DNA from 2 places in the Paenibacillus sp. O199 genome. Region 2 is predicted to be linked to the other one. Evidence: riboswitches for the same ligand, from Rfam matches in the RefSeq annotation. Region 2 holds a riboswitch; the other holds the start of a gene.
What was found. A riboswitch is a leader RNA that binds a small molecule or an ion and turns the genes downstream of it on or off. The one in region 2 is predicted to bind FMN.
Positions count from the first base shown of each region.

Region 1: another riboswitch for FMN. It lies ahead of ribD (bifunctional diaminohydroxyphosphoribosylaminopyrimidine deaminase/5-amino-6-(5-phosphoribosylamino)uracil reductase RibD); the one in region 2 lies ahead of A6049_RS12510 (DMT family transporter).

Region 1 covers NZ_LGRP01000009.1:271,689-278,406, reverse strand. The annotation lists gene A6049_RS16750 (bifunctional 3,4-dihydroxy-2-butanone-4-phosphate synthase/GTP cyclohydrolase II) at 1-474, opposite strand, end outside; gene ribE (riboflavin synthase) at 532-1,200, opposite strand; gene ribD (bifunctional diaminohydroxyphosphoribosylaminopyrimidine deaminase/5-amino-6-(5-phosphoribosylamino)uracil reductase RibD) at 1,241-2,344, opposite strand; FMN riboswitch at 2,704-2,867, opposite strand; gene A6049_RS16735 (peptidylprolyl isomerase) at 3,014-3,445, opposite strand; gene lysA (diaminopimelate decarboxylase) at 3,670-5,001, opposite strand; gene A6049_RS16725 (spore germination protein) at 5,106-6,713, opposite strand.
Region 2 covers NZ_LGRP01000007.1:9,484-16,201, forward strand. The annotation lists gene A6049_RS12495 (amidohydrolase family protein) at 1-150, opposite strand, end outside; gene A6049_RS12500 (CGNR zinc finger domain-containing protein) at 373-933, opposite strand; gene A6049_RS12505 (DinB family protein) at 1,069-1,566, shown strand; FMN riboswitch at 1,650-1,801, shown strand; gene A6049_RS12510 (DMT family transporter) at 1,946-2,926, shown strand; gene A6049_RS12515 (amidase) at 3,063-4,568, shown strand; gene A6049_RS12520 (DUF1989 domain-containing protein) at 4,681-5,304, shown strand; gene A6049_RS12525 (LysE family transporter) at 5,417-6,043, shown strand; gene A6049_RS12530 (YqcI/YcgG family protein) at 6,127-6,718, shown strand, end outside.

The DNA.
Region 1 (6,718 bases), on a different contig from region 2:
ACCGCACATAATAGCGAGGTCTACGGCTGCTTCCGTATGTCCCGCGCGTCTTAGCACACCGCCATCTTTGGCGATGAGTGGGAACATATGCCCCGGCTTGCGGAAATCTCCGCTTTTCGCTTCGGGATCGATTAGACCCTTGACTGTAATGGAGCGTTCATGAGCCGAGATGCCCGTTGTGGTATCTTTATGATCTACAGAGACGGTGAAAGCCGTCCCATGAAAGTCCGTATTTTGCTGAACCATAGGCTTTAGGTTGAGTTCATCGGCACGTTGCTGCGTAATGGGAACACACACCAGACCCCTGCCTTCGGTAATCATGAAATTGATCACTTCAGGTGTAGCCTTTTCCGCCAAAGCGATAAAGTCGCCTTCATTCTCCCGATCCTCATCATCCATCTCAATAACCGGTTTACCCTGCATGAGATCGTAGATGGCTTCCTCAATAGAATTCAGAATGGATTTCTCTAACATAGGTCCCCCTCCAGTTTCCATTTCAATTTATATTTGTAGTTTATCAATTACGATTTGTTAAGCAAAGCCGTGATTAGCCAGGAAATCCTCACTGATACTTCGCGGCTTGCCCGCACCGGTCTCCTGATGTCCCTTACCATAGTGCAGCAGATGATCCACATATTTGCCCAAAATATCACACTCAATATTGATGGTATCTCCCGTCTTTTTCACATTTAATACGGTCTCACCAATGGTATGTGGAATAATGGATACAGTGAATGCGGTCTGTGAAGTATGCACAACGGTCAGACTAATTCCGTCCAGGGTTACAGACCCTTTGGGTATCAGATATTTGAACAGCTGCATATCGTCAGGTTTGATCTCGAAAACAATTGCATTCTGGTCACGTGTAATGCTGCCAATGACCCCAGTGCCATCGACATGGCCCTGAACGATATGCCCGCCAAAACGTCCACCTGACAGCATGGCTCGCTCCAGATTAACTTTGCTGCCGGATTGCAATTGACTAAGATTGGTATGTCGATATGTCTCGGGCATCACATCGGCAGTAAATCCGCCACCCTCCAGGGTTGTCGCAGTTAAGCATACCCCGTTTACAGCTACACTATCGCCAATCTTTAAGTCGTTCATGATGGCGGAAGCTCCGATATTCAGGACCATCGCTTCGCCTTTCCGACCTATCCGCCGGATCTGACCGACTTCTTCCACCAAACCGGTAAACATGCTACCGCCTCCTTTATTTATTTCATTATCGTTAATTCATTTATTCAGGCCAAACCGGAATTCCGCCAATGCTGATATTATCTCCAACTTGCTCAATTTCCAGCTGATGTAATTGAATCGCCTGACTCATGCGCTCTACACCCTCAAAGCGGAAACTGCCTGGTGTTTCGTATCCTCCGACAATTTTCGGAGCAATGAACATGAGCAGTCGATCTACCAACCGCGCTTCCAGCATGGACCCATTCAATGTTCCACCGCCTTCAAGCAGAATTGAACCAATCTCACGCTCACCGAGCTTGCTGAGTGCACTCAGTAGATCAACACGTGGTCCTGGACCACAACGTATAATCTCCACCCCATAGGCTTCCAGCCGCTCTGCCGCTTCAGGGCTCGCCTCATCTGTTGTAAGCACCCAGGTAGGTGCAAGGCCATCCTTGACCATTTTGGCGCCTACAGGCAGACGTAGCTTGGAATCGACCACGATTCGTACCGGGCTGATCCCTTCCACTTGCAAGCGAGTCGTGAGTTCGGGATTGTCTGCAATGACCGTTTCCACACCAACCATAATTCCTTGATGGCGATGGCGAAGAGCGTGTACAATCTCGCGAGCTGACTCGTTAGAGATCCATTTGCTGTCACCGCTACGCGTAGCAATTTTGCCATCCAGTGTAGAGGCCGTCTTCAAAGTTACAAAGGGGAGACCTGTTGTAATGTATTTGATAAATTTCTCGTTCATCCGTCTTCCGCGCTCACGCAGCACTCCAACTTCAACTTCGATCCCTTGTTGACGCAGCATGCTGATTCCTCTGCCGGATACTTGCGGATTCGGATCTTCGCAGCATACAACGACACGTTTCACTTTCTCATGAATGAGACGTTCACTGCATGGTGGAGTCTTGCCATAATGGCTACAGGGTTCGAGCGTAACGTACACTGTACTGCCTTCAGCATCACTACCCGCCATGTTCAGTGCATGAACCTCTGCATGACCCGTTCCCCGTTTGAGATGACTTCCGAGGCCCACGATACGTCCTTCTTTTACCACGACACAACCGACTACCGGATTGATTCCGGTCTGTCCTTGTGCCCGTTCTGCCATATCCAGTGCTAGCGCCATATAAAATTCATCATTAATCATTTCCAAGTCCGTTCACCCCACGGTTAAAATCTTAAGTTATAGACCTCCCTTCCAACAGAGAGGCATGTTCCATATCCAATAAAAAATCCCCGTCGAACAAACCGTTCGATGGGGATGATGAGAGACATGTGTCACCAGCAGTACTATTGATACATTGCCAACAACACATCGCCCAAAACTTCATTTCAGGCAAGTGAAAGCAGACACATACCTTAATGAACTTCAATTACAGGTAAAGAGCTTCTATGATGTGGCATATGTATGAAGATTTCCGGAAGTAACCGGATTTCTCCCTGCACAGGAAATGAATTCGTCAAAAACTGTACAGCAACACTCCTGCGGAATGCGGCCCCTAAGGACTGCACCCTCTCCTTCTCCCATCCAGACTATACTGTCGGTTCTGGAATTACACCAGATCAGCCATCTGCCACAGGCAGACGGGTCACGGACTTTGCATCAATGCTGGATAGATATCCTCACATACTGCATCACCGCCGGTAGGGAATTACACCCTGCCCTGAAGGATTCGTTGCGTTATTAATTGGATGTTAGCACTTTAACGTCAAAAAATCAATTGTTTTTTGTTCCTTTTTGTCACATACTAACTTTTAATAAGCTTAAGTGTAAACAAAAACCGCTTCGCTAATTGCGAAACGGTTTACATACGTTTATTGATTAAGCTTCTACTACTTCAACTGTTTCCATTTTGTCGCGACCTTCGAAAGCGTCCACGAATTCCATACCTTTGGTTACTTTACCAAATACAGTATGTTGTCCATCCAAATGTGGTTGCGGTTGGTAGCAGATGTAGAACTGGCTTCCCCCTGTGTTACGGCCTGCATGAGCCATAGCCAAAGTTCCACGCTCATGTTTGTTCGGGTTGATTTCACAGTTAATTGTGTAACCTGGGCCGCCTGCACCGGAACCGTTAGGGCATCCACCTTGAGCTACAAAGCCCGGAATAACACGGTGGAATACAAGACCGTTGTAGAAACCGGAGTTAGCCAGTTTCTCAAAGTTTGCTACTGTGTTTGGAGCTTCTTGATCGAACAAATCGATTACAACTTCTCCGCCGTTTGCCATTTTGATTTTCGCTTGTTTCGCCATATGTAAATGACTCCTTTCGTATTGACCATCGTTAATGGTGCCAGAACGCATGACCCTGGGCCAAGCTTTATAGCACTTTTCTTAGTGTACACCGAAAATGGATTGATCGCAAAATAATCAGCAAGATTTTTTTCAAAATCCGGCCCTAAACATGCAAAAGAAGACAAAAAAGGAGTGCCCTTTTTTGTCTTCTTCATAATAGTGCTCAGCTAGATGTCCTTAAATTAACGGGTAACTGGCTGTTTTGCAATACGCTCAGGTACGAGATCATTCTGGATGATGTCCTGATACGTCTCACGGCGTACCACTACATCCCCTTGACCGTCTTTGACAAACACAACTGCCGGACGACGAATCCGGTTGTAATTGCTTGCCATCGAGTAGTTGTATGCGCCTGTGCAAGCTACTGCGAGTAGATCGCCGCTTTGCACTTTAGGCAGGTCCAGATCCCAGATCAGCATATCGCCGCTCTCACAACATTTACCAGCAACAGATACCGTTTCCTGAGCAGCCTCATTTGCACGGTTTGCCAATACAGCCTCATATTTGGACTCATACAGCGCCGGACGTGGATTGTCTGTCATTCCACCATCAACAGCTACGTATTTACGAACTCCTGGAATATCTTTGCTTGTTCCAACAGTGTAGAGCGTAGTTCCCGCTTCACCTACGATGCTGCGGCCTGGTTCAACCCAGATCTCAGGCACGGCATAGCCGATTTGAGCAAAATGATTTTTCACCGCATCCGTGATGGCTTTCACGTATTGAGAAACTTCAAGCGGTGTATCTCCATCGATATAGCGGATACCGAAGCCACCGCCCAGATTAACCACTTTGAATGCCACGTTAAGACGCTCATACACATCTGCTGCAAACTCAGCAACGCGTTGAACTGCCATTTGGAAGCCTTCAACTTCGAAAATTTGGGATCCGATGTGTGAATGCACACCGAGCAATACCAGATTTGACTGCTTGGAAGCCAATTCAATGGCTTCAAATGCCGTTCCGTTCCCGATATCGAATCCAAATTTGGAATCCGTTTGTCCTGTCGAGATATATTCATGCGTATGCGCTTCAACACCAGGCGTCACACGAAGCAAAATGTTAACTTTGCGATTTTTGTCTGCGGCTACAGCTTGCAGCAAGTGCAGTTCATTGAAGTTATCCACAACGAAGCAGCCAATCTCTGCATCAAGCGCCATTTCGATCTCTTCCAGCGTTTTGTTGTTACCGTGGAAATGAATGCGTTCTGCCGGGAAACCGGCTTGAAGTGCCGTGAACAATTCACCGTCGGATACAACATCCAAGGAAAGTCCTTCTTCCGCAGCAAGGGCACACATCGCCATTACGCAGAATGCTTTACTTGCATAAGCAACCTGGAAACCCAGGCCTGAAGCACGGAACGCTTCCATATACTCTCTGCAGCGCTCACGAACCAATTGCTCGTCCACAACATACAGGGGAGTTCCAAATTGTTCTTTCAAGTCGGTTGTATCGACTCCACCAATTTCCAGATGTCCCTGTGCATTTATTTTACTTGTACCATGTAAATACATAATCTGCATTCCTCACTTTTTTATATACTGGAACAGCTGTTATTCCAATGATTTTACACCAGTATATCAAATTAGAAAATGAGAAGAATGGATTTTTCGGCAGATCATTTGTGTTTTTTACTTTTTTGCAGTTCCCCGTCTGGATCACTGTCCATTTTGGTATTGTCACGCGTTTTGTTGATCGAAGGACGTTTTTTATTTTCCAACAGCGGCAAACGGAACAAAAAGTTACCCAAAGCCTTTGCATTAAACGGTATGAACGGCCAGAGATAAGAAGAGTTGTAGGAGCGATGCAAAGTGAGCGCCACGATAATGAACGTCGTCCCGACAACGAATCCGGGAACCTTGAATATCGCCACAGCAACGAGCAAAAACAATCTGACCAATCGATTAGCCAAACCAAGCTCATAACTGGGTGTTGCAAACATACCAATCGCGGCAATCGCCATGTAAAGTACCACTTCATTGACAAAATATCCTGTTTTTACGGCGATATCCCCGACTAAAATTGCCGCAATCAAACCCATGGCCGAAGCGAGTGGCGTCGGGGTATGGACTGCTGCCATCCGTAATAAATCCACTCCGAATTCAATAAGCAGGAACTGCAGAATCAGCGGGAGCTGGGCATTTTCATGAGGACCGATGAACTCCATTCCTGCTGGCTTAATGGCAGGGTCAATAACCATCAACAGCCATAGCGGCAACAGGAAAAGCGAAATCAGAATACCCCCAAATCGTACCCAGCGCAGATAGGTTCCCATAAAGGCGGTCTGTCTGTTCTCTTCCGCATGCTCACACAGGTCAAAAAAGGTCGTGGGCAGAATCATCACACTGGGTGAAGTATCTACAAAAACAACAACCCTTCCGTCCATCAGATGGGAAGCTGTCACATCCGGTCGTTCCGAATAACGAACCAACGGATACGGGTGCCAACCCTTGTTAATAATCGCTTCTTCAAGCTGTTTATCGGCAGCAGGGATGCCGTCGATATTTACTCGTTTGATTTTTTCACGAACGGAATCCACCTGAACCTTGTCCACGATATCGTCAATATATACAACACAGACATCCGTTTGCGATCTGCGTCCAACCTGCATAATTTCAAATTTTAATCCTGGGTCCCGTATTCTTCGGCGCACTAACGCCACGTTGGTCAGAAGTGTCTCCGTGAATCCGTCTCTTGAACCCCGCACCACTCTCTCCAGCGAAGGTTCCTCTGGGGAACGTACCGGATAGCTGCGGGTATCCATAATAATAACGGAACGATCCCCTTCGACAAACATGGCACTCATGCCAGTGAGGACCTTGTTGATGACGGCGCTCATTTTCTCCACTCGCTCAACTTGAATATGAGGAATGTAACATTCGAAATACGACTTCAGCGCATGTCCGGACACTTGCTCCGGTGTAAGATAGGTTAGCCTTTTTAACACTTCAAGCAGAATCTCATCCTTTGCAAACCCAGTCAGCAGCAACAATCCAACATGTTTGCCACCCAAGACCATTTCCCTCATATTCACATCAAAGGACTCTCCAAGTCCCAACACTTGCTGAAGCGTATATTTGTTATCACTCATGCGAGGGGATATATCGTCGTTTTCCTGCCAATATTCTACCGATTCCTCGATACTGTCAGACATTTCATTTTGCTTCTTCTTTTCGTAAGCCTTCTTTTCTTCTTCCTCCTGAATCTCATAAGGAGATTTATGCATCTTCT
Region 2 (6,718 bases):
ATCTATCACTTCCGCTTCAATACAACTCAGATCGGGCTGGATAGCAGTAATAAGAGAATCCTCAATGAGAACGTCCGCCCGTTTATACTGACCCACTGACGAATCCATAGACAATACACAACCATTTTTCAGTAGATAACTTGTCCCCACAAGACACATCTCCAATCATTGTTTTTTGTTGGATATACGCTTGAATCCCGGATGTTAATCTCTGATGATGAAATGACTAGCTGAAATATTTTAAGTATATAACCATTATATAGAAGAGGATGGAAACATTCAATTTTGATTACAAAAAAACCTATTGAACATTTCCCGGTTGTCGAAAAGTACCGCAAATCACTCTGTGCATACGCCGTACTCTCATACACTCTACTCTTGCTGCTGATCCTTCTTCTGTTTTGCCCTAAATCTTCTAACCTTCATCAGATTACCACACATCTTGTCATCACAATACTTCTGGGTTCTGCTGCGCGTATCGTCATAGAACATCCAGCGACAATCCGCATTGTCACAGATACGAATCCTTCCCCCATCCCCTTCAACTACAGTGATGGCAAAATCGGCTGCAACCTCCGCCATGACCTGCTGCCATTGATTTCCTACAGGGATAAGTGAAAGATTCAGTCCCTCATCTCCAGCGTTCAGTCTTCTTATAACCTGACCTTCCTTCATCATGGCGTTTAGCCATTCCTGGTCTTGGTTCGATAATGCATTTCCGTCAGATAAACGAGTTGCAAGAGCCTGCAATTCATTTCTAAAGTTTCTCAAGGCTCCCTCCTCTTCCGGAGAAGCAGGTACAGGTGCAATCAGTTGCCATTGTTTGAGAAATCCTTGCTGCCATTCGGTTTTGCCAAGCCTGTCCTCTGAACGATCCCCGCCACGCCAGTCGTGGTAATCACTGTTAACAAAATCAGTCCATAGTCTATCCATACGTACCTCCGCTAAATGTAACTACCTAGATTCAAAAAGATAGTTACAAACATTCATGTTTGGGTTATATTAATTGTAACCACATTTAAGCACTTTAGCTAGTTACCATGAATTCATTTTAGGGAGGAAAAATCAATGACTACAACAGCAACAGAACTATTGCTCATTCAGAAAGATGATACCTGGGATCAATGTAACTGGATTGTGCCTTTATCCAAGGTACTCGAAGGACTGACTGCTGAACAGGCAGCCTGGGTTCCATCATCCGGTGGATTAAGCATCTGGCAGTTGGTTAACCATATGTATTACTATAATCATCGTTTGTTGAGTCGTATTCAGGGCACAACACCCTCTGGTGCACCTGCCGAAAACAATGAATCCACCTTCGGAGATCCGGGCGACCCTTCTGATACTGCTGGCTGGAGTGTACTTATGCAAAATACAACGCAATTAGCCGGACAGCTTCGTGATCAGCTCGCTTCATTAGAAGAATCCGATCTTGAAGCCCCGTACATGGATACAGATGAAAAATGGGCACATGAGCTTGCCCGCTGGGTACTCCACGATGCGTATCATGCAGGACAGATTGTATTACTACGCAGACAACAAGGAAGCTGGAATATCATATTCTAAAAAAACACTTGAACTGCTAGCGCTTACAGGAATAAGATGGACTTATTAATGTTACAGCTTGTTCAATACACAATATAATTGAATAGGATCTTCGGGGTAGGGTGAAATTCCCAACCGGCGGTGATGTTCTTCGGAACCAGCCCGCGACTCGCTGTTTGACCCGATGTAGGGATTCAGCGACTGACTTGGTGTGACTCCAAGGCCGACGGTACAGTCCGGATGAGAGAAGATCAACACATTGACATGCCGTTACCGAAAGGCTTATTTTCGTACGACATGTCAATGATTGAGCCCCCGTTTATTTGGTGTATACCAAAACGGGGGCTTTTGTCGATTTTGCCAACTGAAGATTCCGTGTTCTGACGAAGGAGTCCTGAATATGGAAAAGACACAACCTGCATCAACAGTTTACCGCAAGGAACGAAGTAATACCGGATTCTGGCTCGTCGTGCTCGGCGCCGCCCTTTGGGGTGTAGATCCACTGTTCCGTATTATTTTGCTCAAAACGATGACCTCCACGCAGATTGTACTGGTGGAACATATTATTGTCAGCCTTGTGGCGATTCCCGTGTTATGGAAGTTCCGGGCCGATTTGAAAAACCTGCGTGCTCGCCACTGGATTGCCGTGATATTTATCTCCTGGGGAGGATCTGCTCTCGCCACGGTATTGTTCACCCTGGCACTTACGCATAACGATCCCAACACCGTTTTGTTATTGCAAAAGATGCAGCCGCTATTTGCGATTGTTCTGGCTAAGCTGCTGCTGAAAGAAACATTGCCTCGCCGCTTCGGTGGACTGTTTATCATTGCACTTGCAGGAACATACCTGCTCACGTTTGGATTTACCCTTCCCCTTGGCAACTGGGACAATTGGGTTCATGCAGGTAGCCTGTTATCACTGGGTGCAGCTGCATTGTGGGGCGGTTCAACAGTTATGGGGCGGCTGATGCTGGGGCAAACCCGTTATGAAACGGTCACCTCTCTGCGCTTTGTCGTAGCCTTGCCACTGCTGATCTTTATGACGTGGAACGAAGGTGCTGCCTGGACATTCCCTTCCGCTACAGGTGAACAGGCGGCTGTAGCACTTAATATTCTGGGTCAGGCATTACTGCCAGGGTTACTGAGTCTTCTGTTATATTACAAAGGGCTCTCCTCCACCAAGGCCTCAGTCGCAACGCTCGCAGAACTGAGCTTCCCGATGGCCGGTGTACTGGTAAACTGGATTGCATTCCGTACATTAATTACATGGGAGCAACTGGTGGGCTTCATCCTCATCTGGATTGCCCTATTCGCCATCTCCAAACAGCAAGAACGATCAGCGACTCCGGCTGACGGTGCACCAAAGCTCCGTACGGATTGAATTTTATATAAAAGCAAATCAATTAAGGCACTGGACATCCTTTGAGATGTTCAGTGCCTTTTGTCTTTTCGCTATTCCGGTGGTACGATGACTTATGGAATAGTAGATTAAGTCAATTTAGAGAGGAACGATCATCATGTCTTCGTCTTCATCATTTTCGTATACATCTTACGATGCTATAGGTTTGGCTGAATTGGTTCGCGCACGGGAGATATCTCCTGTCGAATTGCTGGAAGCGGCGTATGCACGCCTGGAAGAAGTGAACCCGCAGCTCAATGCAGTCATTCGTACATATGAAACACGTGCACGTCAGGAAGCGAGTATAGTTCGCCCGGGAGAGCAGCCCTTTGCCGGCGTGCCCTTGTTATTGAAAGATATCTCTCAATCCCTGGAAGGTGAAATTCTCACCTCGGGTTCTCGTCTTCTCAGTGAGCATCGGGCACAGCGGAATTCTAATTTCGTTTCCCGTCTGCGCGATGCAGGCTTCATTATCATCGGACATACCAATACACCGGAATTTGGCCTGAAAAATATTACTGAGCCCCGTCTTCACGGTCCAAGTCGAAATCCATGGAATACAAATCACTCGCCAGGCGGTTCAAGTGGAGGTGCCGCTGCCGCGGTAGCCTCGGGAATTGTACCCCTTGCGGGAGCCAGTGACGGTGGCGGGTCCATCCGAATCCCTGCTTCATTCAGCGGCTTGTTCGGACTAAAACCTACACGTGGGCGGACACCTGTTGGACCAGGAGTTGGTCGTCAGTGGCAGGGTGCTTCGATTGATTTTGCCTTGTCCCGCTCCGTTCGCGACAGTGCTGCTTTGCTGGATACCCTGCAAGTGATTCAACCCGAAGCTGCGTTTCATGCTCCCCTCTTTCCAGGCAGCTACTTGGCTGATATGAATTATCCTCATCAACGCAAACTGAAAATTGCGTATACTACGGATTCGCCTGTGGGGACACCTGTCAGCGCGGAAGCCAAAGAATCTGTATACAAGCTCGTCCGCTGGCTGGAAGAACAAGGTCATGAGGTTGAAGAAAAGCTGAGTCCGGTTAATGGAGTCAAATTGATGGAGAACTATTACATGATGAACAGCGGCGAAATGGCGGCGATGATCTCTTCGATGGAACGTTCTATGGGCAGAGCATTAACCTCTGCTGATATGGAGATCGAGTCCTGGGTGCTGGCTGAAGCAGGCAAAAAAGTATCCGCTGCCGAATTCGTACATAGTCTGGCCGAATGGGATGTTGCCGCAGCTCAGATGTCCACATTGTTTGAACGCTATGATTTTTATGTCACACCTGTCAATGCTTTTCCGGCACCCAAAATCGGCGAATTGACACCTCATGATGAACAAATTCAGCATCTGATGCGTATTAGCGATTTGGACAAGATCCAGCAGCAGCAGTTGATTTATGAGATGTTTGAACCAAGTCTTACCTACACTCCGTTCACTCAGCTCGCGAATCTGACGGGTCAACCCGCCATGAGTGTTCCTGTGCATCTGACTCCTGAAGGCCTGCCCATGGGTGTACAGATTATGGCAACGAAAGGCCGTGAAGACTGGTTGCTTCATCTGGCTGGTCAGCTGGAAATATCCGAACTATGGGTCGGCATGAAGGGTAATCCACTGTTTCCAGCATAAACGCTGAATACAACCTGTATCATTTTCAATGTGAGACTTATGTTTTCCAATGTGCATGAAAGCCATGTCAGCTCCGCATACTGAAAGCAAAAACAGCGGAGGAATGTAACGAATGAATATGAATACAACGCAACGCCATAAACAGTCTGTTCGTATCCCGGCCAAAACCGGTTATGCCGTCAAGGTAAATAAAGGTTCATTAATTCGGGTGACCGATTTGGAGGGGCAGCAGGTCGTTGATTTTGTTGCATATGATGCTCAAAATGCCAATAATCGACTAGACCCAGGTGTAACGATGGACGTACTGCGGTCCTACCGGATCAAACCAGGACAGTCTGTGTATTCCAATCAATATCAGCCGTTGCTTAAGATCGTTCGTGACACGGTTGGTGTTCATGATTTCTTCAACTCTGCCTGTCGTCCGGAAATGTATGAAGTATTATATGACAAAAAGGATCATGCCAGCTGCTATCATAACCTAAATCAGGCTCTTGAACCGTTCGGGATCTTGCCGCCGGATCAGCATTATCCATTTAATTTGTTTATGAAATCGGTCGTAGATGATCTGGGCAAGATTGATGTCGTAGCTCCAGATTCGCGCGCCGGTGATTATGTGGAGATGGAGGCATTGATTGATTTGGTTATCGGTCTGTCAGCTTGTCCTTGTGAAGAAAGCTCATGCAATGGATATCATTGTACAGCCATTCAGCTGGATGTAGAGTCCTTATCAGATTAAGCGACGCACAGCTTGTTCTAATTTGCTCCAGACGGGAATACGATGACTTGTACCCATATGTGTGTGTCTTACCGGTACAATTCGTCGAACCCGTTAAGGAGTGAACGCGTATATGTCTGTACTGTTTAGTTATATTATTCTGGGAATCTCACTATCCGCTCCAATTGGTCCGATTAATGCCGCTCAGTTGGATCGCGGAGCCCGCCACGGATTTATGCATGCCTGGATTCTGGGACTGGGAGCCATGTTTGCCGATTTGGTGTACATGCTTCTGATCTACTTTGGAGTTGCCCATTTTCTGGACACGCCTTTCATGCGCTCTTTTCTTTGGTCTTTTGGCAGTTTTATTCTGGTGTATACCGGTGTGGAAACACTTTCCAAGTTGAAAGACGGTATCCAGACCTCTTCTACAGCAGAAGCAAGAGTGGGAAAATCTTTTGTCTCTGGCTTTCTCATGGCCCTGTCCAATCCCCTGAATATTTTATTCTGGCTCGGCATTTACGGCTCTATTCTTGCTACAACCGTGAAGCATACCGACACCGCTCATCTGCTACTATACAGTTCTGGTATTTTCATAGGAATCCTTGTCTGGGATGTCATCATGGCTGGCATGGCTAGTCGATTTCATAAACGCAGCAACGAAACCGTTTTGCGCTGGATCTCCATTATCTCAGGGATCTGTCTGATCGGATTTGGCCTGTACTTCGGTTTTGAAGCAGTACGATCTATCTTTTTCTGACATAAAAACTACACTGGACAGTCACCCAACGCCATCCGCATTAATACGTTAACGGTATCATGTGGAATGGAGTTGGGGAATCCATGGCAGAGCTGTACAGTGCCGATGAAATAAATGCATCATTCAAAGGTCTGCCCGAATGGCAGCAGGACGCTTATTCAAAATTTGCCAATATGATTGCAGATGAGGGTAATACGTATCCTTGTGTACCCGGACGTATGGGTTTTCTCTCCGGACATTTGAGATACGGATTCACAAGGGATCCGCGAACCCAAGCTTCTGCTGAAGACATGGCGGAATTACTTAGTCAATATGGGCCTGTTTCTCGGGAAACGGGACATTACGCTTCTTTGGTTGTCATTTGCGAGACACCGGATGATTTGAGAAACAACACAACAGTGGAGCAGTATCAGTCCTTGTTCTGGGAGATGCTTAACCGGGTAAGTTCACTCGATACTGCCTCCTGGCCTGAACATATTTCGACTGATCCGCATGAAGCCACATGGGAATTTTGCTTTGGCGGGGAGCCTTACTTTTGTTTCTGTGCCACTCCCGCGCACGAACTTAGAGCCAGTAGACACTTCCCTTATCTTATGTTTGCTTTTCAACCAAGGTGGGTGTTTGAATCCATTAATGACAACACACCTCTTGGCCGGAAAATGAAAACCTTGATTC